One region of the Acinetobacter sp. YK3 genome, then DNA from elsewhere that is predicted to be linked to it. Evidence: predicted binding sites of a transcription regulator. Region 1 holds the regulator's gene; each other region holds the start of a gene.
What was found. Region 1 encodes PhoB, which activates phosphate uptake and scavenging genes when phosphate is short. Its sites were predicted from a motif close to TGTCATNAANCTGTCATAA; they were not measured.

Region 2: the regulator PhoB is predicted to act here: its motif matches at 4,872-4,890, upstream of A9Z07_RS15560 (inorganic phosphate transporter).
Region 3: the regulator PhoB is predicted to act here: its motif matches at 2,672-2,690, upstream of A9Z07_RS01965 (porin).
Region 4: the regulator PhoB is predicted to act here: its motif matches at 1,415-1,433, upstream of A9Z07_RS02675 (NAD(+) kinase).

The regions. Positions count from the first base shown of each region.
Region 1 covers NZ_LZPJ01000070.1:23,862-32,356, reverse strand. The annotation lists gene A9Z07_RS06175 (SDR family NAD(P)-dependent oxidoreductase) at 1-632, opposite strand, end outside; gene A9Z07_RS06170 (TetR/AcrR family transcriptional regulator) at 946-1,623, shown strand; gene phoB (phosphate regulon transcriptional regulator PhoB) at 1,875-2,585, shown strand; gene phoR (phosphate regulon sensor histidine kinase PhoR) at 2,595-3,953, shown strand; gene A9Z07_RS06155 (PACE efflux transporter) at 4,019-4,471, opposite strand; gene A9Z07_RS06150 (LysR family transcriptional regulator) at 4,566-5,459, shown strand; gene A9Z07_RS18095 (hypothetical protein) at 5,724-5,852, opposite strand; gene A9Z07_RS06145 (LysR family transcriptional regulator) at 5,946-6,842, shown strand; gene A9Z07_RS06140 (PhzF family phenazine biosynthesis protein) at 7,064-7,873, opposite strand; gene A9Z07_RS06135 (LysE family translocator) at 8,078-8,495, shown strand, end outside.
Region 2 covers NZ_LZPJ01000129.1:17,537-26,031, reverse strand. The annotation lists gene radA (DNA repair protein RadA) at 234-1,622, shown strand; gene A9Z07_RS15565 (Tim44 domain-containing protein) at 1,721-2,707, shown strand; gene A9Z07_RS15560 (inorganic phosphate transporter) at 3,197-4,825, opposite strand; gene metH (methionine synthase) at 5,263-8,495, shown strand, end outside.
Region 3 covers NZ_LZPJ01000013.1:53,882-62,376, reverse strand. The annotation lists gene speB (agmatinase) at 1-338, opposite strand, end outside; gene A9Z07_RS01970 (LysR family transcriptional regulator) at 477-1,367, shown strand; gene A9Z07_RS01965 (porin) at 1,436-2,533, opposite strand; gene A9Z07_RS01960 (HIT family protein) at 2,787-3,200, opposite strand; gene A9Z07_RS01955 (YARHG domain-containing protein) at 3,301-3,570, opposite strand; gene A9Z07_RS01950 (hypothetical protein) at 4,108-4,449, opposite strand; gene A9Z07_RS01940 (hypothetical protein) at 5,455-5,649, shown strand; gene A9Z07_RS01935 (hypothetical protein) at 5,719-5,952, shown strand; gene A9Z07_RS01930 (hypothetical protein) at 6,096-6,350, shown strand; gene A9Z07_RS01925 (hypothetical protein) at 6,506-6,706, shown strand; gene A9Z07_RS01920 (lysozyme) at 6,845-7,438, shown strand; gene A9Z07_RS01915 (N-acetyltransferase) at 7,481-7,915, opposite strand; gene A9Z07_RS01910 (DMT family transporter) at 8,026-8,343, opposite strand.
Region 4 covers NZ_LZPJ01000019.1:4,271-12,765, reverse strand. The annotation lists gene A9Z07_RS02680 (YeaC family protein) at 71-343, opposite strand; gene A9Z07_RS02675 (NAD(+) kinase) at 340-1,248, opposite strand; gene mrcB (penicillin-binding protein 1B) at 1,483-3,897, shown strand; gene A9Z07_RS02665 (hypothetical protein) at 3,919-4,464, shown strand; gene A9Z07_RS02660 (NUDIX domain-containing protein) at 4,467-5,378, opposite strand; gene hemP (hemin uptake protein HemP) at 5,555-5,725, shown strand; gene A9Z07_RS02650 (sensor histidine kinase) at 5,812-7,143, opposite strand; gene A9Z07_RS02645 (response regulator transcription factor) at 7,145-7,807, opposite strand; gene A9Z07_RS02640 (NirD/YgiW/YdeI family stress tolerance protein) at 7,908-8,273, opposite strand; gene A9Z07_RS02635 (GspE/PulE family protein) at 8,361-8,495, opposite strand, start outside.

The sequences.
Region 1 (8,495 bases):
GGATCCATACCCAAACTCTTCAAGCTGTCATTCATTTTCGCTGCTTTGGCAATATTGGTACGAATCCCGCCTGGGTGTACACAAAGAGAGCTGACACCGCCCTTCTCAATATCCAACTCCTGACGTAATGATTCAGTGAAACCACGTACTGCGAATTTGGTTGCATTATATGCAGATTGGGTTGGCTGCGAAGTTAAACCAAAGATACTTGAAATATTGATGATATGACCATCTTTGGTTTGTTTGATAAATGGCAGGAATTCTTTAGTGCCATACACCACACCCCAGAAATTGATGCCTACGATCCATTCCAAATCTTCATAGCTTGCACCTTCCACGGTTGAGCCAAGTGCTACACCTGCGTTATTGAAGATCATATTAACCGAACCATGATCCTGTACCGTCTCTTGCGCCCACTGTTTCACCGCATCACGGTTTGACACATCAAGTACTTTCGTCGTCACTGTTACAGGGTATTGCTTCAATAATTCAACGGTTTGTGCCAAACCTTTTTCATTGATATCACTTAACGATAAATGACAGCCTTGTTTCGCTAACAAGATCGCCAGTTGTTGTCCAATCCCAGAACCAGCACCCGTGATCGCTGCGACTTTATTTTTAAAATTTTTCATTGCCTATCCTTTGTGTTGCGAATGATATGCACAATATTCGCCCCAATCATGCGTTGTCATGTGCTGTTTAACCTGTAACCAATATAATTTTGACAATACAGGTTGTCAATATAGTACACTCAAGCTTTAAGACAAATGGCAATAACCGACACCTAACATGTCATAATAGGCCTATTTACATTCTTGATCGAAGATGTTTAAAAGAGACAAGGCATATTTTCAAAATTTAGTTATGCTAGATCAACAGCACATGGCAGCAATGTAAAAAAGCACGAAATATACGATTTAGAGAATTTTAGGGAACGGTTTTTCAATGGCAACTCAAGAGCAAGCGACAGACAAGAAAAAAAAGACAGCAGTGAAAGAGCGACAATTCAAGGGTCTTTCTTTAACTGAGCGCAAAGAAGCACGTCGTGAAAAACTGATTGAAGCGGGTATTGCGACTTACGGTACACATGGCTTTTTCTCGGTGACCGTTAAAGATGTCTGCAATGAAGCCAAGCTGACTGAACGCTACTTTTATGAATCATTTAAGAAAAGTGAAGATCTTTTTCAGACTGTGTTTCTAAAAATGATCGAAAAAATGCAAACCTGTCTGACTCAGGCTGTACTCATGGCAGCACCTGAACCTAAAAATATGGTGAATGCAGGCTTATCAGCACTCCTGAACGCCATTAAAGATGATCCGCGTATGGCACGGATTATCTATATCGATGCCATGCTGGTTCAGGACCTGCATAATCAAGCCACGATTCAGGAAACCTTGACTCAGTTTGACCGTATTATTCAAGGCTTTGTGATGATTACCATGCCCAATGCGCCGCAAAGCACCGAAGAAGTGTCTTTAATGGCAACGGGCTTAAATGGTTATGTGACCCATATTATTATTCGATGGGTCTCAGAAGGCTTTAAACAGCCGCTTGCAGATGTGCTTTCAGCTTGTTGTGCTGTGTTTTTGTCCTTTATCGAAACAACATCTCAAAAAAATTAAAATCGTTTTACAGTTTTGTGACATGAAAAGCACTTCCATGACAAATTGATTAACTCAATGAATTTACTTGCTTTATACCTAGGCAAGTTGTCATCATTTGGTCATTGCGCTGCCCCACAATTGTCACAATTTATTGCTAAATTCGACTTTATTCCCTCTTTTGCAATGATATTGTCATAATTAATCTTTGTAATAAGCCTGTCATAACAACAAAACGGTTAAACCGTTACGGAATTTAAGGGTATTGCGCTGTGAAAGATGACTATATTTTAATTGTCGATGATGAGTTACCGATCCGCGAAATGATCCATACCTCTTTGGATATGGCAGGCTTCCAATGTTTACAAGCTGAGGATGCCAAACAAGCGCATCAGATTATCGTTGATCAGCGTCCTGCACTTATCTTGCTGGATTGGATGTTACCAGGTGGTGTGAGTGGTGTAGACTTATGCCGTCGCCTTAAACGCGACGAGAACCTGTCTGAAATTCCTGTAATCATGCTCACTGCACGCGGTGAAGAAGACCATAAAGTTCAAGGTCTTGACGCAGGTGCAGATGATTACATGACCAAACCCTTCTCGACACGTGAACTGGTTTCCCGTATCAAGGCGGTATTACGTCGTGCCAACGCACTGAGCGGTGAAAAAGTGATTGATGCCAATGGCTTATTGCTGGATCCTGTCAGTCAGCGTGTTAGCTTTGGCAATAGTATTTTAGATATGGGGCCAACAGAATATCGTTTACTGGCCTTCTTTATGACTCACCCGGAACGCGCTTATACACGCGCCCAGTTACTTGATCAAGTGTGGGGTGGCAATGTCTATATCGAAGACCGTACCATTGACGTGCACATCCGTCGTTTACGCAAAGTGTTAGAACCTTTTGGTGTTGACCGCTTTGTCCAAACGGTTCGTGGCACAGGTTATCGCTTCTCGACACGAGCAGATTTAGCAGTAGGTTAAAAATCTTTTATGTATGAACCTTATCCCGTCCCTGAACTGGCACGTGAACACCAGCGTTTTCGCTACAGCAGTTTATGGACGTTTGCAAAACAAGATTTAAGACTGTTACTTTTTTTCTTATTGATTGCAAGCTTAATTGGATTTGGGGTTGGATACTTTTGGAGCTGTATTTTTATTGCTTTTGTGGTGTTTTTCGCCCTGCAGCTCCGCTCGCTTTATCTGGTCAATGAATGGATTTCAAACCGCCCCTATGATGTCCCGCCCAACTTAAACGGGATCTGGGGTGCATTACTGTTCAATGTTTATCGTGCACAACGTCAGGAACGCATCGTTCAAGCGGAAATGGTTGGTCTCATTGACCGAGCCCAGTCTTCTCTGGTTGCTCTGGCAGAAGCCGTGGTTCTGATTGATGACCAACATCAAATCGAATGGTGGAACCCCGCAGCCGAAAAGCTATTGGGTATTAGTCCCCTCGACCGCGGACGTAACTTATTGTCGATTTTACGTCAGCCAAGTTTCATTGAATATTTTAACAACCCAGATCAATCCCCTGATGGGATTCGTCTGCAAGCGCAGATGGAAGAAGAGCGTTATGTGCACGTCAAACTCACCCGTTTTGGGGGAGAAAGTCGTTTATTGGTCGCACATGACACCACGCGCGTCCATAATCTGGAACAAATGCGTAAAGACTTTGTCGATAATATTTCACATGAATTGCGTACACCGCTGACCGTACTCAGTGGTTATATCGAAACCTTTACCGATCAAGATGACATTACGCCGCGCTGGAAACGTGCTTTTACGCAAATGCAGTCCCAGACCAAACGTATGAATGCCTTGGTCAATGATTTATTGTTGTTATCAAATTTAGAAAATAATAAGAAAGTCGCAAAAAATCAGATTATTGATATGGCAAATCTAATGAACCAGATCTTTGATGATGCGCGTGCTTACAATCTTGATTATGGTCATACTTTAAATTTGGATATTGATAGCCATTGCGACCTAATTGGCTCAGATATTGAAATTGCCAGTGCTTTCAGTAATTTAATTACCAATGCAATTAAATATACGCCGCCTGGTGGCATCATTACCATTGGTTGGCATGAAGCAGGTGACCATGCCTCTTTTACGGTACAGGACAACGGTATCGGGATTGATCCAAAACATTTACCACGCCTGACTGAACGCTTCTATCGCGTTGATAGCGCGCGTAGCCGTCAAACTGGTGGTACAGGTTTAGGACTTGCCATTGTAAAACATGTACTCATGCAACATGGCGCACATCTAGAGATCACCTCTAAAGAAAATGAAGGCTCAACCTTTACCGCGATCTTCCCCAAAGAACGTCTTTATCGAATGCTGTAAATGTTTAACTTCAATAAAAAAGCCGATCCTTCTCGATCGGCTTTTTAAATTCTGGATCATTCCAATCAACTACTTGCTTTCGCATTGAGCTCTGTCGGCTCGACCAAATGACTTGGCAAGCCAAAGATATGGTCAAAAAAGTAATTATAAACAAAGGTATAACATGGAATCAGCACCATCAAACTGAAGTCCAGCAAGAATGCTTTGACTAAACTGATTTGCATCCACCATGCGATCAATGGAATCAAAATCATGACCAGCACAATCTGGAATCCAATCGCATGCGCAACACGTCTCAACACGGTACGCTTTTTCGACGTTTGAGTTTTTTCCCACATCTCAAACACGTAGTTATAAAAAAAGTTCACTGTTACGGCAATGACCGCAATTAAAATCGACAAAGGCCCTGTATGGCTAATGGTGGTACCTGAAAGTACTGCCAGCACCATTGCACAGATAAAAAAGCTAAAAACTTCATAGAAAAAGACGTAGGTGACTCTTCTCTTGGTTCCTTGCATTACAACACCTTGAAATAAATAATGAGTGGATTTTACGCTTTAATTTTGATAAAAAAAGTCAATCGTTATCAGCACAGCTGACAAGTAAATTAAAATGAAATTGACCAGTGAACAACTTGAACTGATTCTTGAAATTATTGATCGTGGTAATTTTTCGGCGGCTGCCCGAGCACTGAATCGGGTTCCTTCCGCAGTCAGTATGGCGATTGCCAATTTAGAGGCAGAATTAAATTTAAAATTATTTGAACGCAGTAAAAACCATCTTGCTCCCACTGAAATTGCTTTGTCCATCGAACCCCATGCCCGATTGATTGTGACTAAATTGCGCCAGCTAGAAATGCATTTAACTGAACTTTCAACAGGACTGGAAACCCGTATTGCGATTGGGATCGCTGCGGACATCAACCAGAAGCTGCTCTTGGCTGGTATTGAGCGTCTGATGCAACGTTACCCACTTCTGGATATTGAAATGGTCAGTGCGCCCCAACAAGAATTAAAAGCACGTTTACATCAAAATGAAATTGATCTTTATATTGCCTATAGCTCATCCGAACTCGACCTGAATGAACGATTCCGACTGCTCGGAACTGAAAAATTTGTCGCGGCGGTTTCCCCGAAAGATGCACAACAGCTTAAGGATAATAATAAAAATGAACTCACCATGCTCTCTGAACTCAGACAGATTATTGTGGCAAGCAAACACTATCCCCTTCCAGATAGTCGCGTTCTGGTTTCTGATTCCTGCTGGTATACCGATAGTTTATTTATGGCGATTAATATGGTGGAACAAGGTTTCGGATGGGGCAATTTTCCGCTCTCGATCGTGCAAGAGCATTTTGCAAAAGGCAGTTTGATTCGACTGGAATTTCGTGACACCACCAATCGACTGGATATGCCGATCCATGCAATCTGGCCGAGCCACAAACCTTTAAGTCAAACGACTCAGATGCTCATCGAACTCTGGACAAAAGAAATCAATATCGAATAAAAAAAGCCCGACATCCTGTCGGGCTTTTTCGTATTCCTTTCACTAGGTACAACTCCTGTCATACCTCACGTCCTGATGCCTGAACTTATCATTTTTGTTTTATGTTCTGGAACTTCCTGTTCCTGATGTGTTCATATTAGGCAATTCAACCTAGGTTGAAAATGGGACATTTCCTCTAATCAGTGTAAGCAAAAACGTACATCAGCATGCCCTCATCTCATTTTTCTAATTAGTCATAATATAAAAGATAATACGAGCATTTCTCTAATCGCCAGCTAAATCAGCCTGCTGCGATATCACCTGCATCCCCATATAGCTGTCATAACTCTGCGCCAATAGACAAATCATCACAAAGGCAACTAAGGTCAAAATCTGCTTTTTCATTCTCATCATTTTCTACCTCATTCAAGCATCTATGAAAAAGGTATAAGATTTTTCCCATCTCATCTAATATAGAAAAAACCAGCACTGATCTAATTTTGAGATATGTGGACATTAAAACAATTTAATTATCTAATCACGATTGTAGAAACGGGCGGTTTCATTGCCGCCTCAGAAAAGCTGTTTATTGCCCAATCCGCCCTCAGCAGGCAAATTAAAAATTTAGAAGAAGAACTAGGCTTTGAAATTTTTGATCGGTCCGAGAAAAAAATTAAACTGACCACTGCAGGAGAAGCACTGTATAAAAGTTTAAAAATCAATATTGATCATTTAAAAAGTTCAATTGTTAGCGCCCAAAGTATCAGTCGAGGTGAAGGTAGAATTATTAAAATTGCCCATTCCAGCAGTATCGTACTTGACCAGAATAAACTCGAAATCTTCGAGCAGCTCTGTGATACCCATAACATTGATATTGAGATGAATACCTTATCATCCGAGTTACAACTGGAATATTTATTGAATGGCAGTATTGATCTGGGTTTTATCCGACCACCGATTTACCACAACCTGAATGACGTGAATGCTATCAGTTTATATTCTGCGCCCTTGTATGTCGCTGCCCATATTGCAGACCCATTTTTAGGTGAAAAAGAACGGATTTCGATACGGGAATTAGCGTCATTGCATTTTGTTTCTGTGCCGCATAAAGCGCGTGGGGGCTTAAGTTATTTGGCTGCTAATTTATGTCTGGTCAATGGATTTTCGCCAAAACGAAGCAGAATTTATTCAAGAAAAAGATCTCAACTTGAGCTGGTTGCTAATGGCTTTGGAATTTGTATCGTGCCTGAAGAATTTAAAGTGATCCTGCCAAGTAATGTCAGGCTTATCCCAATTCAAGATGAAAATACGTTGAGTGAGGTCAAACTGATTTGGAGAAAGGACAATGATCTGATCGTGAATAGCTGTGCTGATGCGATCCATGCTTATTACAGTTCACAATAAATAAAAAAGCCCGACATCCTGTCGGGCTTTTTCGTATTTCGTTACTAGGTGCAACTCCTGTCGTACCTCACGTCCTGATGCTCAAACTTATCATTCTTGTTTTATGTTTTGGAACTTCCTGTTCCTGATGAGTTCATATTAGGCAATTTGGTTTAGGTTGAAAATGGGACATTGCCGTTAGTGGATGTAAGCAAAAGCGTACATGGTTTTTATGTTATTCATTAAATGAAAATTTCACCTTCTAGATATAAGTGACACTCTCCCGCGATCTCTATGCGGTCATTCTCAAGTAACTTGCAATACAGTACTCCACCTCGTTTTGATGCTTGATAGGCAATAATATCTTCCTTTTTAAGTCGCGACTGCCAAAGTGGTATTAACGAGGTATGCAACGAACCTGTTACAGGATCCTCATCTATTCCCATAGAAGGCGTGAAATAACGGGAAACGATATCAAACCCACTCATTTTTCCCTCTGTGGCATCATTTAAAGCAGTAATTGCAACACGTCGCCCACCCAGAGTTTTGATTAAATCAAAATTAGGGTATTCATTTAAAACAGCCTCTGTATTTTGATAGATCACGATATAAGCCTGTGGATTGACATATACCTCAGCAATGTCTTGGGACAAGCTCTCTTTTAATGCTTGAGGAATCTGTTCCATTCGACTTGGGATCTGTACAGGAAAGTTCATTTTGATCCTGCCATTTGCACCGCGAGTGATGAAAAACTCACCCAAGTTCGCCACATGAAATACCAACGATTCAATTTCAGGTTGATTTTTAAAAATAATAAAACTGGTTGCTAACGTGCCATAACCACAAAACTGCACTTCTTGTATCGGTGAAAACCATTTAATTTCATAGTTTTGATCATCAATTTTCCTAGCAAAACTGGTCTCAGATAAATTATTTTCTAATGCTATATTCTGCATTAAACATTCATCCAGCCACTCTTCCAAAAGAACAACCGCAGCAGGATTTCCTTTAAACAACTGATCACTAAATGCATCAACTTGATAAATTTTCATTCTAAACAACTATAAATTTTTCCAATAAGATACTCTTCATTACGAGTAATAACGTATATTTTTGATATGCAAAAATTGCTCATTTAAGATTTTTGGATTTAAAACTATAAAAAATCAAAATCTGCTTTAGATAAAAACTGGCTAATCTTATTTTCTCATCGCTGTATCATCTCCGTTCAAGATTTGATTAAAAAGACAGCTAAAATGCAATTTTCGATTCTTGTCAGTATGTTTATCTTTTCGTTAAGCATGTCCATTTCACCTGGGCCAATTAATATTACAATTCTTTCAACCAGCTTAATTCACGGTTTTAAGAAAACGCTCCCCTTTATCTCAGGCGCAACGCTCGGCTTTACCTTACTATTAATAATTTTAGGCTTTGGTTTTAGTCAAACGATTAGTCATTATCCTATTTTTTTCAAAATACTAGAATGTACAGGTGCTTTATTTATTTTTTATATTGGTCAGAAAATTATGTTTTCTAAACCAGAGATTGAAGTTGTAAAAAATATCTCTGTTGCCAGTTTTACAGATGGATTTCTATTACAGTGGCTCAACCCTAAAGCATGGATTGCATGTCTTTCAGGTATATCTTTATTTTCCTCACCAATCAGTTATTTCC
Region 2 (8,495 bases), on a different contig from region 1:
ACGCTTCAAGGGAAAAAGTGAATTGAACAAAAAAACAAGTTGCTAAAAACACATCGTCTATAGCTTGTAAAAGTTGTATATCATGTTATTTTCCTGAGCAGTTCCCTTTTACCCATGAGTGACGAAACTGTGCTGTCTCCTTTTTTATCCATGAATAGAGTACTCAGCATCTTGATTAAATTTTCGTCCTAACTCTTTTTAACCAATCTAAAGAATTTTTTCAATTTTATCTTATGGCAAAAATTAAAACGGTTTATCGCTGCGAACAGTGTGGTGCGGATCACCCCAAATGGGCTGGTCAATGTTCTGAATGTGGAGAATGGAACAGTCTGTTAGAAGTTCGTGTCGAACCTGTCGTTACCCATCGTAGTCAACCTAAAATGGGCGGCGGTTATGCGGGACAAGTAGCAAACCTTACCACCCTCAACCAGATCTCGGTTACACACGAAACTCGCCTGCAAACTGGTATTAGTGAGTTTGATCGCGTATTGGGTGGTGGCTTGGTCACAGGCTCAGTCGTATTGATTGGTGGTGACCCAGGTATTGGTAAGTCAACCATCCTGTTGCAGACCGCAACGCATATGGCCAGTAAAAAAAGTTCTGCCCTCTATGTCACGGGCGAGGAATCATTGTCTCAAGTGGCCTTACGTGCACAACGTCTTGATTTACCCACTGATTCTCTCAAAGTCATGGCTGAGACCTGTGTCGAACGGATTTGTGAAGTACTGGCACAAGAACGCCCTGCTGTTGCAATTCTGGATTCGATTCAGACGCTGTATACCGAAACCTTACAGTCGGCCCCAGGCGGCGTGTCGCAAATTCGTGAATCTGCAGCTTTACTGACACGTTTTGCGAAAAATAGCGGCACTGCCTTATTTCTTGTTGGTCATGTCACCAAAGAAGGTGCGCTTGCTGGCCCACGTGTTTTAGAACATATGGTCGATTGTGTGCTCTATTTTGAAGGTCAATCCGACTCGCGTTACCGTATGATTCGTGCAGTCAAGAACCGTTTTGGTGCAGTCAATGAACTGGGCGTATTCGGCATGACTGATAAAGGCTTACGTGAAGTAGCCAATCCATCCGCAATTTTCCTGAGCCGTTATGATGAAGCCATTCCGGGTTCAATCGTGATGATTAGCCGTGAAGGTACTCGCCCACTTCTTGTTGAAGTTCAAGCTTTGGTCGATGATGCACATGGGCAGCCGCGTCGAGTTGCACTGGGTCTCGAACAGAACCGCTTAAATATGCTACTTGCTGTCATGCACAGACACGGTGGTGTGCAAACTTCTGGGCAAGATGTTTATGTCAATGTGGTGGGTGGTTTGAAAATTACCGAGACTGGTTCTGACTTGGCAGTCTTACTGGCCTGTGCTTCCAGTTTACGCGGCAAAGCATTACCACAGCAGCTTGCAGTATTTGGTGAGGTCGGTTTATCGGGTGAAATTCGTCCTGTACCCAATGGTCAGGAACGCTTAAAAGAAGCTGCAAAACATGGCTTTAAGTATGTGATTTTACCAAGAGGCAATGCGCCACAAAAATCAATTGATGGGGTACAAATCATTGCTGTTGCACGTTTGCATGAGGCCTTAACCGAAGCAATGCAGCTCAGCGATGAACTATGATCAGCGTCTGACATAAAAAAACATACTTTTCTAGTTGAAATTCTATGTAAATACCTTCATAAATACATTTACAAATTGAATTTAAATAGGAATTTTCGATGCAAGTACACCAGCGTGGCTTGATGGCAGCTCTTTTGATGGCAACTTTGGTCGCTGCACCGCTTGCAGAAGCAAAACGTGCGGGTGGCGGTAAAAGCCATGGTATGAGCAGATCTAGTTCATCTAGCCAATCTTATCAGCCGTCACGTCAAGCAGCTCCAGCGCCTCAACAACAAACTGCGCCTCAAAGATCAGGTCCAGGTGTGGGCTCTATGGTTGCTGCGGGTGTTGCAGGTGCAGCAGTCGGTGCTGTAGCTGCCAATGCATTGGCGGATGACAAACAACATAACCCAACAGCGACTGAGCAAGAAGCTGCTCAGCAAGCTCAACAGCAACAGGAAGAAAAAGGTGGTATTCCTGGCTGGATTTGGGTGCTTCTCGCTGCTGCAATCGCCTTCTTTGTGTTCCGCAGATTGGGCGCAAAAAAAAAATTAGCAACCAATAATCCTTACGCTCCAAACAATGGCGGTCAAAACAACTTTGGCCGTCAGGTTCCACCTCAAGCAGCGCCACGTCAATCAGCAGATAACACCAATATTTTTGGTCAATCTGTAGCTGGTGGTACTGCAGCTCCTCAAGCACCATTTGGTGGCGCGTCTATGAGCAGTGGCAATCAATTACCAGATGGTACTGAGCCTGCTGCATTCTTACGTATTGCACGTCAACGTTTTAACCATATTCAATCGGTAAACAGCGCAAGCAATGTCGAAGAAATCCGTCGTTATTTAACGCCTGAGCTTTATAGTTCAATGCATAGCGATATCATGGCAAACCAAGATCAAGACGTTGCTGAATTTAGCAATCTCAATGCGATGGTTGTCGAAAGCACAACTGAAAATGGTCAATATGTCGTGAGCGTACGCTTTACGGGTACAGTAAGTGAAGATCTAAACAGCTTGCCACAACCTTTTGCTGAAATCTGGCATTTTGTAAAACCTGCTGGTTCACAACAAGATTGGGTTGTTGCAGGTATTCAACAAGCTTAATCGTCTTGTGAAATGAAAAAAGAGCTATTTCGATAGCTCTTTTTTTATGGGCTTTATTTTTACCAAAGCTAAAAAAAGCCATTCTCTATAGAGAATGGCGGAGTGTAAAACAACAAAAATAGTGTTCTTATGAATAACAAACAGCACAACCTAGCACGGTCTGTCTATTGATACTAACGGATAAGATCTTTAAAAAATATTCCTCATTTGGGGAAGAAAGCCCTTTTATTAGAAGCATTTTAAATCACGCCTAGACCATCTCTATCGTAGTGATATTTTTAGTGCGCCAATTATCCCCCTAAAATCGCTTCTACGCCTGTTAAACCAGTTGATGCTACTCAACAATACGCTTTAAGATTAATCTCTCTGCGGGCCTTAAAACCCACTCAAATCTATAGCCTCTACCCACACCATCAATCAATACACATAAAAAAAGGCTTTGCCGAAGCAAAGCCTTAAATTTCATTCTAATCTAATGATTCAGCATCATTAGACAAACTGTAAGAATAACCAGTATAAACCACCAGACAATGCAATCGTTGCTGGTAAAGTGAAGACCCATGCAGAAAGAATGGTTTTCACGGTATTGAAGTTTAAACCGGACTTATTCGCGACCATGGTACCCGCTACCGCACTGTTTAAAACGTGAGTAGTAGACACTGGCATACCAAGACCATCAGCTGCAGCAATGGTACTCATTGCCACTAGCTCGGCAGACATGCCCTGACCGTAAGTCATATGGTTCTTACCAATACGTTCACCCACAGTCACAACAATACGTTTCCAGCCCACCATCGTCCCTAGACCAAGTGCAAGTGCTACTGCAACTTTAACCCAGTTCGGAATGTACTGAAGGAATGAGTCCAGACTATTACGATATTCTTTTACAACTTTCGCCTGATCTTGATCCATTGCTGGTAAAGCTTCAGCTTTGTCTAAACGTTTGAATGTTGTCGTACTCAAATACATGTCATTACGGATTTCACTGACTGCCGCTTCTGGAATCAATTTAAGATCACCATAGCCCGCAACACGTGTACCGATATGTGATGTCATGCTTGCAAGTGCAGGAACAACTTCAGCGGTTTGCTCTTTGGTCTGGATATATTTGGTTAATACATCACGTGCTTTTTCATCTGTCAGTTCGTTTTGATTAACATTCAAAACCACAGCAGTTTGGGCAGAAAGCTGCTCAAAAGACTGTAAATGTTGTGCATCCAGATTTTTGTTCAATGAGTAAGCCAATGGAACCAAACCGATTAAGATCAACATGATTAAGCCCATGCCTTTTTGACCATCGTTTGAACCATGTGCAAAACTTACACCTGTACAAGTAAAAATCAGGATCGCACGAATTAGTGGTGGTGGTGGCTTATTGCCTTCTGGTGGCTGAAACAGCTCCATTTGGCGTTTAAAGACTTTCTTCACCAACAAGAATAGAACGGCTGCAAACGCAAAACCAATCAATGGCGAGAACAGTAAAGCCTTACCAACCTTAATCACCTGATCAATATCGATGCCACTACTGGTCGCACCAGCAGACGCATTCAAGATATGATTCATGATGCCCACACCTAAAATCGAACCGATTAAAGTGTGTGAACTTGATGCAGGAATTCCTAAGAACCACGTGCCTAGATTCCAGAGAATCGCCGCGATTAACAATGCAAAAACCATCGCGAAGCCAGCGCCGCTGCCGACATTCATGATCATTTCTACAGGAAGTAATGCAATAATACCGTATGCAACCGCACCGCTCGCAACCATAACCCCAAGGAAGTTACAGAAGCCAGCCCACATGACTGCTGCTGGCGCAGGTAATGCATTGGTATAAATAACCGTCGCTACAGCATTTGCCGTATCGTGAAAACCATTTACAAATTCAAAGCCTAAAGCGATGAAAAGTGCCGTCGATAAAAGAATAACTGAATATAAACTTAACGGCGGTACATGTGCCAGATCAGCACTTAACTGAAAACCGATATAGATAAGTGTTGCAACAATAATTGTCAAAAACACCGGCATAAAAAATTTCGGTGTTGGTACATGTACATTCGTCGATTTTGCCTGAGAACTGGCAAGCGGTGAATCCGAAACAGGAGGAAGATTAGAATTCATGTAGACGGTGAGAGGATAATAAAATCCTCTGTATTGTTTAATTAAATTATGACAATTATATGACAAAGGACTGTCACATAAAGCCAAAATTTCATATTTTTACCCTGTTTTTTTGTGTTTTTTTACGATAATTTCACAACATTTTTAATTTTAATCAAGAAAAAACAATGTATTACAAACCTTAAAAGTACAACAAAACTGTTTGTCTGATTTTGCAACAAATGCTACGAAAGATGACATATTTTTGTCATATTTCGAATAAGTTGTTGGCTTTTTAAGCATTATTCCGTTCAATTATGACAACTTAATGAAGCTTTTATGACATTTTTCATGTGACCCCATAAATCATACTCTAGCTTGCTGAAAATAAGCGCATTAGCATCTCTTCTGTTACAATGCCCCTGCTTTTTATCTTCATCAGCTACTGGGGTTCCTTCATGTCCACGCTTGCCACCCTACAATCACTTCTTGCCCAACGTATCCTGATTATTGATGGTGCGATGGGAACGATGATTCAACGCCATAAATTAGAAGAAGAAGATTATCGTGGTGAACGTTTTGCAGATTGGGCATCAGACCTGAAAGGCAATAATGACCTATTGGTATTAACACAGCCGCAAATCATTCAAGGCATTCATGAAGCCTATCTCGATGCAGGCGCAGATATTATCGAAACCAACAGCTTTAACGGCACACGCGTTTCGATGTCAGACTATCACATGGAAGACCTCGTGCCAGAGATCAACCGTGAAGCAGCGCGTTTAGCTCGCGCCGCATGTGACAAGTATTCAACCCCAGATAAACCTCGTTTTGTTGCAGGTGTCCTTGGCCCAACATCGCGTACCTGTTCAATCTCGCCAAATGTCAACGATCCAGCATTCCGTAATATTACCTTTGATGAATTAAAAGAAAACTATATTGAGGCAGCGCATGCCCTGATCGAAGGTGGTGCAGACATTCTGTTGATCGAAACCGTATTCGATACCTTAAACTGTAAAGCAGCGATTTTTGCAGTGAAAGAAGTCTTCAAGCAAATCGGTCATGAACTGCCATTGATGATTTCGGGTACCATCACCGATGCATCAGGCCGTACTTTAACGGGTCAAACCGCAGAAGCGTTCTGGAACTCGGTTCGTCACGGTGATTTACTGTCGATTGGTTTTAACTGTGCCCTTGGTGCAGATGCAATGCGTCCACACATCAAAACCATTGCTGATGTTGCAGATACCTTTATTTCAGCCCATCCGAATGCGGGCTTGCCGAACGCCTTCGGTGAATATGATGAAACTCCAGAACAAACCGCAGCATTCATTAAAGAATTTGCTGAAAGCGGTTTGATCAACATTACTGGTGGTTGCTGTGGTACCACACCAGACCACATCCGTGCGATTTATAATGCAGTCAAAGACATTCAGCCACGCCAAGTGCCTGAAACCATTCCAGCTTGCCGTTTAAGTGGTTTAGAACCCTTTAATATTGATGAAAATTCCTTATTCGTGAATGTTGGTGAACGTACCAACGTGACGGGTTCAAAAAAGTTCCTACGTCTCATTCGTGAAGAAAACTTTGCCGAAGCTTTAGAAGTAGCTCAGCAACAAGTTGAAGCGGGTGCACAAATTATCGACATCAACATGGATGAAGGGATGCTCGATTCGCAAAATGCGATGGTGCATTTCTTAAACCTTGTCGCATCTGAACCTGATATCTCTCGCGTGCCGATCATGATTGACTCATCAAAATGGGAAATCATTGAAGCTGGCTTAAAGTGTGTACAAGGTAAACCTGTCGTCAACTCGATTTCCTTAAAAGAAGGCTATGACGAATTTGTCGAAAAAGCACGCCTGTGCCGCCAGTATGGTGCTGCGATTATTGTCATGGCTTTTGATGAAGCGGGTCAGGCAGACACCGCTGCACGTAAGCGTGAAATCTGTAAACGTTCTTATGATGTTTTAGTCAATGATGTCGGCTTCCCTGCTGAAGATATTATTTTTGACCCGAACGTGTTTGCCGTGGCAACAGGTATTGAAGAACACAACAACTATGGCGTCGACTTTATTGAGGCTACGGGCTGGATCAAACAGAACTTGCCACATGCCATGATTTCAGGCGGTGTATCGAACGTTTCATTCTCCTTCCGTGGTAATGAACCTGTCCGTGAAGCGATTCACTCAGTATTCCTATACCATGCCATCAAGCAAGGCATGACCATGGGGATCGTGAACGCTGGTCAAATGGCGATTTATGATGATATTCCAAAAGAACTGAAAGAAGCGGTTGAAGATGTTGTTCTGAACCAGAACCAAGGTGAATCAGGTCAAAACGCCACAGAGAAACTGCTTGAAGTGGCTGAAAAATACCGTGGTCATAGTGGCGCACAACGCGAAGCTGAGAACCTTGAATGGCGTAATGAATCTGTTGAAAAACGTCTTGAATATGCCTTAGTCAAAGGTATCACCACGTATATTGATGAAGATACCGAAGAAGCCCGTTTAAAGGCCAAGCGTCCACTTGATGTAATTGAAGGTGCATTGATGGATGGCATGAACGTGGTCGGTGACCTGTTCGGCTCAGGTAAAATGTTCCTGCCACAAGTAGTGAAATCTGCGCGTGTAATGAAACAAGCTGTCGCTTGGCTGAATCCGTACATCGAAGCTGAAAAAACAGGTAGCCAGTCTAAAGGTAAAGTGTTGATGGCAACTGTTAAGGGCGATGTACACGATATTGGTAAAAATATCGTTGGCGTGGTCTTGGGTTGTAATGGTTATGACATCGTTGACCTAGGCGTGATGGTACCTGCGGAAAAAATCCTGCAAACCGCGATTGATGAGAAATGTGACATTATCGGTTTGTCTGGTTTGATCACTCCATCTTTGGATGAAATGGTATTTGTTGCCAAAGAAATGCAACGTAAAGGCTTTGACATTCCACTGTTGATTGGTGGCGCAACCACATCGAAAGCACATACTGCGGTGAAGATTGATCCTCAGTATCAAAATGATGCGGTGATCTATGTGGCTGATGCTTCACGTGCAGTGGGTGTTGCAACCACCCTGCTCTCTAAAGAAATGCGTGGCAACTTTATTGCAGAACATCGTGCTGAATATGCCAAGATCCGTGAGCGTTTAGCTAACAAGCAACCAAAAGCAGCCAAACTCAGCTATGCGGAATCGATTGAAAATGGTTTCAAGGTGGATGACAACTATGTGCCACCAATTCCAAATACTTTAGGTACGCAAGTCATTACCAATTATCCATTGGCGACATTGGTTGAGTACTTTGACTGGACACCATTCTTTATCTCTTGGAGCTTGGCAGGTAAATTCCCGAAAATCCTGACAGATGAAGTGGTCGGTGAAGCAGCCACTGATTTATATAACCAAGCACAAGAGATGTTGAAAGACATTATCGAGAATAACTGTTTCGATGCACGTGCTGTATTTGGCCTATACCCTGCGCAACGTACCGGTGCGGATACAGTAAGCGTGTTTGATGAAGCGGGTCAAAAAGTTACACATACCTTTGAGCATATTCGTCAGCAATCCGACAAAGTCACAGGCAAACCGAATTTATCTTTAGCGGACTTTATTAGTACTTCTAAAGACAATACTGATTATCTTGGTGGTTTCACTGTATCGATCTTTGGTGCTGAAGAATTGGCAAATGAATATAA
Region 3 (8,495 bases), on a different contig from region 1:
TCATAATATTCTTCAATAATGCGTACCGCTTCAGCTAGGTTAAAGGTGTTAATAGGAACATCACCAAGATCTGCAACATTCAAGGATTCAAAGGGAGCCGCACCAGTTGCCATGTTATAAGGGCGTATCATGACTGATTCAGCACGGATTTGACGAGGACCAAAACGGGTACCTGAACGCAAGGAGGTGCCAATATCTAAAGGAATGCCAATGAAAGCTGCATCTAGATTAGAAAGCCCTGCATCATGCTCTACCACTGGTAGGCGTAGCATCGAGGCAATCCCACCAAAGCGTGGCATTTCATTCCCACCGAGTGGTTGATTTAACATCTTGTTCATTTATTTCTCCTTTTATTTATTTATCAACCAGTCTCAGGTAGGAATAAATCCTTTTTTTAAAAAACTTAGTTCAGATTTTTCTAAACTAATCTGATGTTGGATGTTTTAAAATAATGTAGAGAAAATAAGGAAAATATGATGGAAGAAGTGGCCTATTCTGATATTAAATTGATTCGAATTTTTGTCAGCGTTGTAAGGAATAAAGGCTTTGCAAATGCTCAACAGGAGTTGAATCTATCAACCTCCGCAATTAGTACCTATATGACTCAACTAGAACAAATCGTGGGTTTTAAGTTATGTGAACGAGGGCGTGGTGGTTTTTCTTTAACCCAAAAAGGAGAGATGTTTCTACAGGAGGCCAAACGGATTTTGCATGAACTGGAAAACTTTTCCAGACATACTGCCCAGATTAAAGGTGAGTTAACCGGTACATTGAGAATCGGTATGCTAGATTCTATGGTGACGGATCAGAATATTCCTCTGGATCAAATGATTCGTGAGTTTTCAAAACAAAACCCTCATATTTATATCAAAATTCAGGTGCAGTCGCCGTATGAGTTGCAAATGGGAATTTTGGAAAATCGTTTTGATGTCGCGATTGGTTCATTCTTTATGAAAATGAATGGGGTGATGTATCAGCCTCTCCATAAAGAACAACAGTGGCTATTTTGTAGTGATAAACATCCTATGTTCGCACACCAGAATTTGACTGCTGACGTTATTCGACAAGGAAAAATGGTGAGTCGTGGTTACTGGAGTCACACTGAACTGGCAAAACAGGGATTTAAGCATTCATTTGCGACAGTTGACTCAATGGAAGCACAACTCATTCTAATTTTATCTGGGCAATACATTGGTTATTTACCCGAACATTTTGCACAGTTTTGGGTGGAGCAAAAACGTTTAAAAGTCTTATTACCCGCAATGTTTGGTTATTGCGCGCCATTTTCTCTTATTTTTAGGCGTGGTAGAACAAGGGAGCTGGTGATTCAAAATTTTCGTAAAACGGTAAAAAGCTTTTTTAATTAAAAATAATAAATGAAAAAAATAAAAGGGCAGTTTGCCCTTTTATTTTTGTTTAAGAAGCTAACTTCAAATTAGAAGTTATATTCCATACCCAAACCGATAACAGTTTTCTTGTTATCATCTTTCTGCCAGTCAATTTTTTGTTGAGCAACAACACCGTAGAAGCGAGCTTGTTTATTGATGTTGTAGTCTGCACCGATACCATACAAGTCATTTTTACGATCTTCACGACCATCAACTTCTGTTTTTGCAGAGATGTATTCTGCTTTTAATTTCACAGGTGTAGAAGGGATCGCATATGCAGCTGTTACGCCAAATGCATCTTCTTTCAAGCCTTTGTATGAAACAGCTGGTGTACCAGCAACAACAACTGTATCGTCAGTTGGTTGAGCAGTTTGCCATAAAGCACCCAATACTAAACCGTTAACACCAGCTGGAGCCAAGTCTAAAGAACCTGTTACACGGATTGCATCAGAATAGATTTTGCCACCAAGTTCTTTATTATAAGCATTATAAGTTGATGCTACACCAAAGTTACCTGCAACAGCTGCTGCTAGGCCATAGTCTTTATTTTCATAGGTAAGAGATGTTGAAACACCGTCACCAAAACCATCACGGCTGCCTTTTTGACCTTTCGCATCATTTTTAACAGCTGAAGATTCTTCACCTTGCTGGAACATGATGTTGAATGCTAGACCACCTAGTAACTTCTTGTCTGTTTCAAAACCAACTACGTTGCTTAAACGATCTTCACCAGCAAGAACTTTGGTCATATCTAGTTCAGTGTGATCGTTAAAAATATCTTGGTTGTTACCCGCAGCAGTTTTAAGGTAAGAGTCGAATTGACCTACTTTTAAAGTACCAATACCGTCAGACTTAAGACCTACAAAACGGTTACGCATACCCCAGTCAGTATCTGAACCAGAACCGTCAGCTGAAACACCCCATTCTGCTAAATAAACTGCTGTTAATTTTTCAGTCAGTTTTTCTTCACCTTTTACACCGATACGAGAAGCGTTTGAGTTTACTTTAGTTACGCTTTCGTCTTTAAAGCCATTTTTATCAATTTGATCCAAAGTCACATTGAGCTTACCATACAATGTTGGTGCTGCTTGCGCTGCATTCATGGCTAAAGTTGCTACAGTAGCAGCAAGAAGCAATTTTTTCATTGAGATTTCTCCAAAACACTTTTTTGTAAATGGCCGATGCCTTAGTTACTGTTATAAGCTTGCTTGTGTACATAAAGTTACACAGCTCACTGACTTGTATGCAGTATCGGTAAACTTTGTGACAGAGAAGTGAAAGAAAAATGACAGTTTGATGACGATTCATATTTGGTAATAATTATATTTCTTATTTATTTTTAATGGCTTAGAAAATAAAAAAACGGAGTAACAACTCCGTTTTTGACAAAACTGACGTTTAAAGAGCAGCTTTGATCTTTTCAGCAAATGCTTTAATTTTTTCCTGATCACCCATTTGTGCAGCATGGCGACCAAGCTCATGTATTGAACTTGGAATCAGGTGAAAGTGGACGTGTGGTACGGTTTGGCCCGCCGCAGCTCCAGAAAGTTGCATCAGGACAATGCCTTTAACATCCAGCGCTTTTTCCATCGCTTGAGCAACTTTTTGTACGATTTGAATCGTGTAAGCCGCTGCATCTGCCGGCAAATCAAGTAAAGTTACCGCTGGTGTTTTTGGGATAACTAAAGCATGACCATCAGCTTGAGGCATGATATCCATGAAAGCGAGTACCTGATCATCTTCATAAATTTTGATTGCAGGTAATTCACCACGCAAGATACGTGCGAAAATATTTTGGTCATCGTATGCCATGATTCATCCTTAAATAGGGAGTATGTGCTTTAACATTGAGAATTTAGGCATTAAATAAAATAGCCTAAAGCGGAGCGCTGAACACTTCGCAAAGATTTGCTTATTTGCAGTTTAGCTCTTTTTGGCGAGCTTTAATGTCATCAAGGCGTTGTTGCTCTTTGTCAGAGAACTTCGGCTTAGTGGTGTGGCAGTTTTCATTACCAAATTTTGCTTTAGCATCAGCATCTTTAAAACAGAATCCTTTAGATGCATAGATGAGGTTATAGTCATCCTGTAACTTTTTACATTCTTGTTCTGGGGTTGCCGCTTGTACGCTAAAACCAGTTAGGGTCATTAAGCCTGCAAAAACTGCAACTGTTAACTTATTCATGAGGTGTTCCTCTAATCAAAAAGGTATAAACCGACGCTTTATGAAGATAGATCCATATGGCAGTTGGTCGCTACGTATATACCAATATAAGGTTTCTTAATAAAATTTCAATAAAACTCTATTATTTGAGTGTAATTTTACTCCATAATTTATCCTTATAGTTGTAAAAATCATTTTATATCAATACGTTTTAATAATTTTAACTAAAACATATAATTATAAGGCAGTTCATTGTACACCATTTTACTTGATTGACTTCTAAGTCGCTCTTTTTATAAAACTATTTAGAGATTAGTCTAAATATTTTCGTATTAACAAATTTGATTGTAAATATTCGATGACTGATTTATTGCGATCAATGTAAAAGGCCAAAACAGAGCATAATAGATTTATCTTGAATGAAAATTTAAATTATAAAGCGGCAAAAGAATAATGAATTTTAGAAAAAAGCCTGAGATGTCAATAAAAATATACCTTTATGTCAATCAGATATTGAGAGAGTGATATTGATTAATATTTAATAGCGCAGGGAAATATCTACTGTGATTTTTTTAAGCGCATCGTTTGGCTATTGGCATTTCGCTTTATGGCACGTTGATAATTAATAATTTTCTTCAAATTACCTTTAAGCCATTTGATTGCTAGTTCATCGGGAGTAATCGGACGAGGTTCACTGACAGATGTATCCTTGACCAGAACGGAATGCCAATCAAAAGGAGCAGCCTGAACGCCACCAAAAAATTCAGTATTAAATTCAGGTGTGTAATTTAATGAAACTTTAAGTAGATAGATTTTCGGGCCTAAACGCACATGGTAGAAGCCATCGATATCTTTGCCCATGTATTGTGCGAAAGGGGTTGTATAGCGTTGCTTTTGCATCACATGCTCCATAAATGAATTTTCAGAGATGTGAGTTGACGAAGTTGTACCTTGTCGAAGATTAAATCATGGGAGAGAGAAATGTATTTTTGGAACTCACCTTATTGATATGGTGTCGAAGTGTTCATATTTACAGCATTTAAAAGCAATGATACGTCATAACTTGTCGGTGATGTTTTGTCCTATTTTGAAAGGATTTTCAGAACGAGGCGATAAGTTAAAAGTTCTAAAAATGACTAGGTTTATTTATTCGCTAAAGAAGGATTTGTTGTGACTGTTTATCCGTTACAATTATCGGGCGATCATTAAAATTAACGCTTAACAACACATTTACTTTTATCAAGAATTTAAAAAATGCTGAAATATATTAGAAATAACTTTCCTATTTTTATACTCATTAGTATTGTAATTATTGGATTTGCTTATCCTTTTTACACAGGTCAATGGATTATGGCACCAAGATTGGGTGAGGTGGATCTTCAATGTTATGGTGTAGATGTTCCTGAAGCTATACCTCACGCGAGGGTACTTCATTTTTGTTCATGTATTCATACGGTTGGGATTGAAAATAAAGCGGAAAAGTATCACTACTGCACCAAACAAATAAGCAAGTAATTTAATCGCTCTGTTAAGAGATGAACTTTTTTCCTTGATGCTTTGTCATAAGCTAAGTATTTATTTTAATTAGACTTCTTATATGTATATTGTATTTATTATTTTATTGATATTTTTGGTACTTGCATGGATGGCTAAGATAGGAAGAAAGAAATAAAACGGGTTAACATCTGACTCATTGGTCAAATGTTATATTGTGTAGTTGAACTTTAAAGTCACTCTGTAAATTACATATTTTTGTTGATGTATGTCACACTTTGCTCTATATTTGCTTTGTTGTTTCATTATAACTAAACAACAATAACCCTCATTCAGCGCAAAAGAATATAAGGGTAAGCCCACTCTATGGAGTGGGCTTTTTTATTGATCAAAATAGATTAGAATATAGGCATGAAAAGATCCCGCCTTAAGCCTGAATTTCCTGCTCCAGACTGGAGTACAGAACAAGATTGTTTTTTGATTGAGAACAGCGCTTTGCCTATTGAACTGTTAATTTTAAATTTGCCTTTTTCGGAAGAAGAGATTCGGGCACGTAAAACTGTGCTTGGACTGGTTCGGAGACAAAGGCAGATGAATCGAATGTGAAATAAATATTTAATTTATCAGTAATTTTTAGGCTAATGTGATATAAAAGGTCTTTATCAGGGGATTGATATGGCAATTATCACATTAAGAGATATCGAAGCGAATAAAAACATCAGGGTTAAGGCTATTGTCGATCCAAGTGTAAAATTTGATGCTGATGGTAAATTTGAAATTATTAAAAATATCAAATGGATATTTGAAGAAACAGAGCGTGAAGTGCCAGTAGAGTTTCATGATACTTTGAACCATGCCAAACTTGATCAATATGTCGGTTTGCAATATGTGATAATCAGGATTGAATAATTGCAAGTTTCTTAACTCAAAGGGAACTTGTGCTATTTATGATATTCTTATGCGGCGAGCAAAGTTTAATCTTGTGAAAGAGAATATCTATGAAATTTTTTTGGATTATTATTCCATTACTCCTCCTACAAGGCTGCGCACAGATGTTTCCAGCGCAAGCGACGAAACTTGATTCTGGTGCTTATAGGATTCAGACCACAGCCAATATCTTTGCATCAGATGAGTCGATGAAGAAAAAGGTAGATAAAAAAGCCGAAGGTATTTGTCAGGGCAAAGATTTTACTGAACTTGAAAGCAAAGCTCAGGCTCATAGTGAGCAGATTTATATGCCTGGTATGGTCACAACAGGGTCATATAAAACTTTCAATAAAACGATTCAATGTAACCAGTCACAATAGCTTTCGATTAATCAAATTAGGTGCTTAGGCGCCTTTTTTATTACTCATCCATACATTTTGAAGCATTGGTTACACAAAAGGTGTTTGTTCACTGTTGAATATCTCTATCAATTATTCAAGCATGAAATGGTATATTTAAATAAAGGATGCAGATCATGATCGATGAAAATAAGCCTTTAAATTTTGATGATGATAATGAAGCGATGGATTTCGACGATGAGGAATTCATTGATGATAAAAAAGAGGATGAGTTATACAACAGTATTACCAAAGATGGTTCGAGTGTAGATCCTGCTGATGATGGGGAAAGACATATTCGACCTGAAGATGGTGACCCGATTGAAATTGAAGAATAAATAAGCCCGCTTCGGCGGGTTTTTCATTGAGCAAATAACATAAATAAAGCAGGTTTTTTATTGAATGAATGATAGGGTGAGTTTTTAGTAGATCATTGAAATGGGTTGATGGATCAGTACAGAGAGCGAAAATGCATCATGAAGACGTTTTTTGATTTTTTACACAGGATTATTGGTTCTAAGTCATTTTCATATCAGGATCGTAGCGCAAATAAAGATTCAAATATCGCAACTGCTGTTGATGTAGATGACGCCATTGGTGTTGCAGTTGATTCAGATGATTATGAAAGGTCTATAAATAAGGCTGGGATTAATCTGATTACGAGCTTCGAAGATTTGAAGTTAGATGCCTACGATGATGGTACAGGTACATGGACGATTGGTTTTGGTACTACGGTTTACCCTGATGGTATTCGGGTGCAACAAGGTGATCACTGCACCGTAGAGCAGGCAAAATCCTTTTTTCAGCATGACTTAAGGCATTTTCAGAAGGCCGTTAATAAAGCAGTGTTAGTAACACTATCTCAAAATCAATTTGATGCACTGGTTTCCCTCAGCTATAACATTGGCCAGAATGCATTTAAGAATTCAACACTGCTCAAGTATTTAAATGCTGGAGACTATCGAGCCGCGGCAGATCAGTTTCTAGTATGGAATAAAGGTGGCGGGCAAATTCTAAAGGGTCTGGTGCGCCGTCGTGAAGTAGAAAGAACACTTTTCTTAAAACGATAAAATCAATGTTTATAGCAACGAAACGAAGCGTTGATGCAGATTCTACGATTTCTCCCAAAGCATGACATATTCTTTTGCATTGGTGGCTGTATCGAGGCCTTCATTTATAATCCTAAAGCCACTGGCCAGATAAAACTTTACACTGTTTTTATTTTCTTGATAGACGTTTAACTCTAGACGGCTTCTCATATCCTGTGCGTATGAGATCAGTTGTTTGCCTATGCCTTTTGCTTGGTGTTCAGGAGATACAAAAATAGCTGCAACAGTGTCTTCTACCAAGGCAATAAACCCATAAATATTGATTGCATCTTCCGCAATATAAACTTCAGACATGGGTAAATAGATCTCTTGCATCTTGGTTGTATTGCTTTCCCAATAGCTTACAGGAATAAAATGATGCGCTTTGATTGAGGCTTGCAGCCATATTTTTGTTAATTCATTAAAATCATTTGATGTTGCTTTTCTTATTTCGTACAACGTATCGCTCCTTATCAAAGGCTTAAAGACTTCTTAGCCTAGCATAGCTTGAAAAGATGCAATTTAATAACATCAAAAAAAGCCCTGAAAAGGGCTTTATGAAATAAACGTTACTCGGTGGTCAGTTTCATCAATACAACACCAAAAACGATTGAGGCTGCTGCCAAAAGACGTAATAAACCCATCGGTTCATTTAAAAAGAATATTCCAATCAGAAATGCACCTACTGCACCAATTCCAACCCATACGGTATAGGCTGTGCCTAAAGGGAGTGTTTTCATTGCCACGGCGAGTAAGCCAAAACTCAGGATCATAAAAATAATGGTAATGATGCTAGGGGTTAATTTGGTAAAACCTTCGGACATTTTCATGGAATATGCCCAGATGATTTCAAAAATACCAGCTAAAATTAGATAAGCCCAAGCCATTGCGGACACCTCTTTAATAATATTTTTAGGTCGTCCTAAAGCTTGAAAAAATAAAAAAGAGGTCGTCCTCTCTGCTGTATATATAAGCACTTCTCACCGAATGCTTCAATCTATTTTGAATAAAAAATTGTTTTTATAAGTTAAATGGCATT
Region 4 (8,495 bases), on a different contig from region 1:
TTTTCATTAAATCTTAACAAACGTAAAAAATGCCCCGATCATCGGAGCATTTTTAATCATTCAATTCATATTAAACAAACCTAATCGGCTTAAATTCAGGTTCATTTTTGTGATGATCATCATCACATTCCTCACCTTCTTCTTTAGTACCACGGTCGATATAACCACTGCGCTGTTCTTTAGGTAAATTTTCCATTTCCCATGCGTAAACTGCTTGCATACAGATTTCACGCTGCTCTTTGGTCAATACAACACCATTTGGCCATTTGCCAATTTCAACAGCTGTACGAAGACGCTCAACAATTTCAGGATTTAAAATAGCGAGCATTTGTTCAATATTCATGAGTCATCCTGTTGAAAAGATTCAAAATCTTGATTCCACCCTAACTTGGTACGACATGCCATATAGAAGTCATAACCTGGTGGATGTAATAAGCTTAGTTTAAACGGATGTTTGCGGATATGCACCGTGTCGCCGACATTTAATGCAACACTATGTTGTCCGTCAGCACTAACCATAGGCAAAACACGATTTTCACGAATGGTAATCTTGATTTCGCTTTGCCCACCGACCACGATAGGACGTGATGACAAGGTATGCGGATGCATCGGAACCAGTGCAATCGCATCCATACTTGGATGCAAGATCGGCCCGCCGCCTGACAGCGCATAAGCAGTCGAACCCGTTGGTGTGGAAACTATCAAACCGTCACTATGCTGACGATAGACATATTGCCCATCAATATTCAGTTCAAAATCGATCATATGCACCGATTTTCCTGAATGCAACACTACATCGTTCAATGCAATTGCATCATAAATCGTTTCGCCATTGGTACGGACTTCCATTTCTAATAAGAAACGGCGATCTAACTGAAACTGACCTTGTAATACCTGATCCAGCTTAAAAATAGCTTCGGCTGGCTTGATGTCGGTTAGAAAGCCGAGTCGACCACGGTTAATACCGAGCACTGGGGTATTATGTCTGACTAAAGCTCGCGCTGCATGTAACAGTGAACCATCACCGCCCACCACAATCACTAAATCTACGACTTCACCCAGCAAGTTACGGCTTACAGTCTGCCCATGACTATAGGGGACAAGTTTCGCTGTTTCCTGATCAAAAACGGGGTTTAAACCTAAATTGATCAAATGATCATGAATTAAACATAACGTTTCTACTACAGAATACTTGTCTGGTCGTCCAATGAGACCAATATTTCGAAAGGATTTATGTGAAATTTGCACGAATAATTCAGCTCCGTCGCGATTACTGACTATCATATCATTAACAACCAATGTTGCGTTGATGATTGATTAAAAAGTATAAAAATGTCTATCCGTTGTTTTTTTATACCTTTAATGTCAACACATTCTTAATCTTTTTATTGCATGTTGCTATTTATTCACAGTTTTATGATTGCAAAATGACAATAAGCTATCGCATCATTACCGTCATTGTTTTGGTTTTAACGCAAATCTATGAAGTTTGAACGTGGTATTGGTTTTCTAGCACTCATTTTCTCAATGTTAGTGATAGGTGTCTTTGTTGCCTTTAGTATCTATCTGATCCGACTGGATAATATTATTCGTGACAAGTTTGAAGGTCAGCGTTGGGACATCCCTGCCAAGGTGTTTGCACGCCCATTGGAAATCTATGCCAATGCACCGATTACTCAGGATAATTTTACGCAAGAGTTAAAATTACTTGGGTATAAGAATACGGCTAACTACGATAAGTCTGGTAGCTATGTGGTTCAAGGCAATCAGATGTATGTACACACCCGTGGTTTTGACTATGGTGATAGTACTGAGCCTGAACAGGTACTGGAACTAGCATTTGCCAATGGCGAAGTGAGTGAGGTTCGCTCAACCAAACCCTCAAATACAGGGATTGCACGTTTAGAACCTTTATTGATTGGTGGTATTTATCCGCAACATAATGAAGACCGCGTTCTCATTAAATTGAATAAAGTACCAAAAACCCTGATCGAAGCTCTGATCTCGACGGAAGATCGTAACTTCTATCACCATCATGGTCTTTCGATTCGTGGTACTGCCCGTGCTGTCGTGAGTAATGTGACAGGTGGCCGTCGTCAAGGTGGTTCAACCTTAACGCAGCAGTTGGTGAAGAACTTCTATCTTTCACCTGAAAAAACGCTGAAACGTAAAGTCAATGAAGCACTTATGGCGCTATTGATTGAATTACATTACAGCAAAGATGAGATTCTGGAAGCTTACTTAAATGAAGTGAATTTAGGCCAAAATGGTAGCTATTCTATTAATGGTTACGGCTTGGCTTCACAGTTTTACTTCGGTCTGCCATTGCGTGAACTGAATATTTCACAACAGGCATTTCTGGTTGGCCTAGTTCAAGGCCCTTCTCTCTACAATCCGTGGCGTAATCCAGAATCGGCGAAGAAACGTCGTGATGTTGTACTAAACAACATGAAAGTGATGGGTTATTTGACCGATGCAGAATATGAAGATGAAATTGCCCGTCCTTTAAATGTGGTTAGCAAGCCAACTTTAGGCCCTGCAAAATTCCCTGACTTCTTGGATATTGTGCGTCGTCAATTACGCACGGAATATCAGGAAAGTGATATTACCAATCAAGGTTTAAGAATTTTCACAACCCTTGATCCAATCGCACAAACTCAGGTACAGAACGCATTTAAGAGTACCGTCAGCCGTTTAGCCAATGCCAACCCGGGCCGTTTAAGAAACCTGCAAGGTGCTGTGCTGGTTGCCCACCCTGAAAATGGTGAACTGGTTGCAGCCGTAGGTTCAACACAGGACTTTACTGGTTTTAACCGTGCGCTTGATGCAAAACGTCAAGTGGGTTCTTTGCTTAAACCGATCATTTACTTGAACGCAATCGAGTCAGGCCGATACACATGGGCAAGCCCGATTGAAGATAGCGCAGTCAATATTCCAATTGATGGTGATAAGAGCTGGACACCGAAAAACTATAGCGGCGGTGAGCATGGTGTTGTACCAATGCAACAAGCTTTGGCAAACTCATACAACTTATCCACTGTCCGTTTAGGCAATGAATTTGGTTTATCTGCATTTAGCAATAAATTAAGACAGTTTGGTGTGACTTCAGATATTCCTGCCTACCCTTCGATCTATCTGGGCGCAGTGAATATGTCACCGATGGAAGTATTAAGCATCTATAGCAACTTTGCGACAGGTGGCTTTAAATATCCACCTCGCTCTATCCGTACTGTGGTGGATGCCAAAGGACATTTACTGGAGCGTTATGGCTTAAATGTACAACAGACCATTGACCCTGCTGCAGCCTATATCCTGAACTTTGGCTTACAACAAGTGATGCGCTCTGGTACAGGTCGCTCTGCCTATAACAGCTTACCTGAGTCATTAAATCTGGCGGGTAAATCTGGTACCACCAATGACACCCGAGATTCATGGTTCGCAGGTTATTCAGGCAATCATGTTGCAGTGGTGTGGTTAGGTCTCGATGACAATAAAGTCACAGGTTTAACAGGTTCATCAGGTGCACTTCCGGTCTGGACCAATGTGATGAAACAGCTTCGTCAAGAGCCTGTTAATCTGCGCCAGACTGATAATGTGCAATGGCAATGGATTGATAGCGCGAGTGGTGATTTATCTGCACAAGGCTGTGATGGTGCAATGTATATTCCATTACTCCGTCAAACCGTGCCACGTCGTGCAACCTTATGTGGTCAATCTCATTATGAAGTGGAACCGACCTATATTCCACAAACAGATGACACACAGAATGATGAGCATGAGGATAGCATTGGTAACTATATTCGTGAGAGTGAAAACCAGATGGATACAGATTTATCCAATCGTAGCCCTGCACGCGTTATTTCCAGCGGCAGCTATAACGGTAACGGTGAGAACTAAGCCTCAAAAGGATGATTGGACATGATGAAGAAAACAGTAGCGATTATCGGAATGCTTATACTGGCGGGTTGTACAACGGCACCTGAAAAGACGCCAACCAAGACCACGCCAACTCACCCACCGAAGAAAGTGACTCAACCTTCTTCTGGGGTGAAAATTACGCCTTATGATCAAAAAGAGATTAAGCGTCAAAGCGTTCCTGTGGTTGTGCCTCAACAAAAGGTTCAGCAGAAGTTTAATGATGGTAGTCAGCTACCTGCATTTAAAACCTTGATGCAAAAAACGCAGGTCGCTTATAAGCAGCAACAACTTGCGGAAGCTGAACGTTATGCCCTTCAGGCGCAACGTATCGCGCCACAAGCCACCGAAACTTATTTATATTTGGCAATGATTGCCGATCAACGTAAAGAGTATGCCAATGCAGAAGCATTGGCACGCCGTGGCCTCAGTTACGCGCAAAGCAATGCCATGAAAAAGCAGTTGTGGTTAATTATTCTTAAAGCCAGTGAAGCCCGTAATCATTCGGTGAAGGCCCAAGAAGCTCGCAGAGCCCTTCAGGCCCTTTAAAACTAGTCAATTGCACTAAACTGACGGATCCCGGCAAGCCCATAAGCATGATGCTTTTGGGCTTGTTTTAATTCAGCAGGTGCAACACCACCTAAAGCAAACACAGGAATATCGCTTGTTCGAGCGAGTTCTTCAAAACCGTCCCAACCCAATTCTTTCGCATCAGGATGCGTTTCTGTCGCCTGTACCGGACTTAACAACACCGCATCACAACCAATATGATGGGCATGTTGCAAAGAGACAGCATCATGACAAGCGGCGACAAAGCGCGTCCCAATAACCAAGCCAGCTTTACTTAAATTCATCAACTGTGATTGCTTCAAGTGGATGGTTGAGATCTTATCGCGTAATTCAGCATCCAGTTCCTGCCACAGATCGATATTGATCATCAATTTCTGTAATTGCGCATCGCTCAACCTTAAAAGCTGCTGCTGGATCTGTCCAATATCAGCACAATCAGTACGCCAATATAAGAGCGCCTCTTGTTGCGGCAAAGCATCAATTTGTTCATTAATCTTGATCAGATGAGGCCAGATCAAACGTTGTAGAATGGCATCATTGGCCTTTGGAAAATTTAACTCAGCCAGTTGTTCACGTTTATACCATCCCCACGGTTGATGAATCAGATCGAGCAATTCATCGGGCACATAGGCATGAAACAAATGCAGATTCACAATAATGTCATCATATTCATGACGGATCACATCAAAAACATGCCAGTCTTTTATACCAATCCCTACTTCTTCATAAATCTCACGGCGACAAGCCTGCTCTGGTGTTTCACCTGCTTCAACTTTTCCACCTGGAAACTCATGTTTATTGCCCTGATGCTGGTTGGCCTGTCGCCAGCCGACCAATACTTTGGTTTTGTGTAATAAAATTGCGATTGCAACATCAACTGTAGCTTTGGTCATAACAGACTAAAATCTCTCATCTTTTATCCCGATTCTAGGGAATTTAAACACGAATTCACATGACCAAAAACAAAATTAATCACTGATTTTGTAAATTCTTAAAATTTCCGTTGACAGGTCTATTCGATAATGATTATCATTTAAAACATTAAAGAACACACCACGGAGCATAACAAATGAACGCACCATTCAACCTATTTACTCGTAGTACAGATGCAACTCAATCATTGCCAATGTTGCATTCAAACAACCTTTTTGCCTTGGGGCGCGAAATCCGCATTATGCATGCGGGCGAAGAATATCGTTTACGTCTAACGCGTAATAATCGCCTGATTTTAACGAAGTAATATAATAACAACCGCATAATAATAAACGTGGGAATAAGCAGTATGTCAGCGCATGCTGCTTTTTTTTATTTTGCTCATTAGAAAATTTATGCAGGTAGCTGGATACTCACCTTGAGTCCGCCATAGCTGGATTGGGAAAACTTGATTTTGCCCTGATGCAATTCAACAATTTTATTACAAATCGACAAGCCTAATCCCGAACCTTGGGTTTTAGTTCCTAAGGCACGATAAAAACGCTCTCCCAATCGCTCTAGTATGTCGTTGTCCACGCCTTGCCCTTCATTTTCGATCACCAGCGCTATAGCATCTTGCTGCTGCTCCAAACTAATATAAATCTGTCCCTGCTCAATACTATATCGGATCGCATTATCAATTATGTTTCGGATGCAGGTAAATATGAGTTGCTGATTGGCATGCAGCATATTTGATTGCTCTGTGCTGTCTACATGAATTTGAATGCTTTTTTCCTTAGCAAATAATGCCAATGCTTGTGTTGCTTCCTGCACCACCTCTTCTAAATCAAAATAAGTTTTGGGTAGATTTTCTGCATGCTCAGGATCGAGACGCGCCAAAAGCAATAAATTTTCCAGTGTTTGAATACCACGGTTCACATCTTGCTGCATCTGAACAAAATCACCAGCCCGTTCAGGATATTTACGCTGTAGTAACTGCAATCGCAATTGAATCGCAGATAAAGGTGAACGCAACTCATGGGATGCATCAGCGGTAAAACGCTGCTCTGCTAGCAAGGATTGTTCGAGACGCTGTAACAGTCGATTGAGCTGCCCCAACATTGGCTGCAATTCTTTGAGTTCGACCTCGCCCGCTTGTATCGGGCTCAAATCATCTGCATTTTTTTCTGATATTTCTGAAGATAACTGATGAATCACTTTAAATTGTCGTTTAATCAGGAAATGTAGCATGATCCATTGCATCAGCCACACCAACATCAAGATTAGCGCATAGCCTGCGAAACTGTTCAGCAAGTCTTTAAAACGTTCTCCGAGCGGCTGTAAAATCAGTACTTGCATATGTGCATGTTCATCTTCGCCCGCATAACTCCGCCATAACTGGCCTTGCTGCCAAATGATGCCATAGTCGCCATGAGTTGCTGCAATCAAAGTGTGATGCTGTGGATCAAGCTGAAAATCCGAGGACTGGGTTAAAACTTGCTGCGAATTGCTCAACTGATATTGGATATCAAATTCATCACTCAGTTCATCAATTTGTTGCCCAGAGGTTTGGGTTAAATCCGTAATCAGCAACATATCTGAAATCTCGTCCATGATTTCATCTTGTACCTGCATGGTTTGATATACCGAAATCACGGCGAACAAAAATAATGCCACACATCCAGCAATCATTGAACTTACTAAAGAAGTTTTAACCAGCTTGGTTTGTAATGACACCACCTTCATTCTATTCCCCCTGATGCATGCGATAGCCTAGACCGCGAATGGTCTTGATATATTGCCCACCAATCTTTTTACGAATCTGATAGATAAACACCTCGATGGCATTACTTTCAATTTCATCGCCCCATGCATACAGAGATTCTTCCAGTTGTTCCCGTGTCACAATATGCTCAGGTTTCTGCATCAGCTTATATAAAATCTGGAACTCTTTAGCGGTGAGATTGACCGCTTTACCATCCTGAATCAAAGTCTTGGCTTGGGGATCAAGTTGTAAATTGGCAAAATGAAGATATTGACCCGCTTGAGTCTGATGTTGACGCAATTGAGAACGAACCCGAGCTGATAATTCCTCCAGATTAAATGGCTTGACCAGATAGTCATTGGCCCCCAGATCCAGCCCTTCTACCCGATCATGGATGTGGTCTTTGGCAGTAATAAAAATAACCGGAGTTTTGGTGTTTTGTCGGCGAATGGTTTTAAGGATTTCATCCCCTGAAGCTTGCGGTAAGCCCCGATCCAGCAGGATACAGTCATATTGATGCTGTTCGGCTGCCAGAATCGCATGATCCCCCCGTTCCACCCAGTCAACGCTATAACCATCCATTTCCAGCCAGGCTTTGATACTTTCCGCCTGCGAGGCATCATCTTCAGCCAATAAAATTCGCATAAAACAGCCCACTCTGTTGATCTTTCACATAATCTTAAAATAAATCATAAACAAAAAACCACATGATGATCATGTGGTTTTTTTATTCGTCCATCAATCTTTAGAATTGAACCTGATCAACATCAACTTCAACACGTTTCGCTGGCTTATAGTCAATGTCGATTTCACCAATTAAGGTCACTGGTGTTTTTGCTGATACTGGCTTACCTCGCCATAAATCATCATCAATATCGACCGTCATTGAACCTGTCTGGTCACTAAACTGATATTTCTCATCACCTGTTGCTTTTACCACATAACCTTTCAATTTAACTGGGGTATCATCTTTCAGGGTCAAAGCCTGTTTGACTGTGGTGATTTGAGTCGGCGCCAATGCTTGCTGATTTACGGCAGTAGTATTCGCTACGGCAAAAGTAGTTGCGCCAACCAAGCCAGCAACAACTGCAAATTTAGATAATACGTTCATATGCTTTCCCCTCATCGTGGTTTCATCATTTCGATGGAGTTATTAAAACAAACCAAGATGAGGTGAATCTGAAGATGGCACTGTAGCTTAATTTAATGGCACCACGCGCAATACTTCTTCTAACGTGGTCACACCTTCAATCACTTTACGTGCACCCGCAATCCGCAATGGCTCAATTCCCTCTTTTTTCGCTTGCCCTTTCAAATCATTGAGTGTGCCATG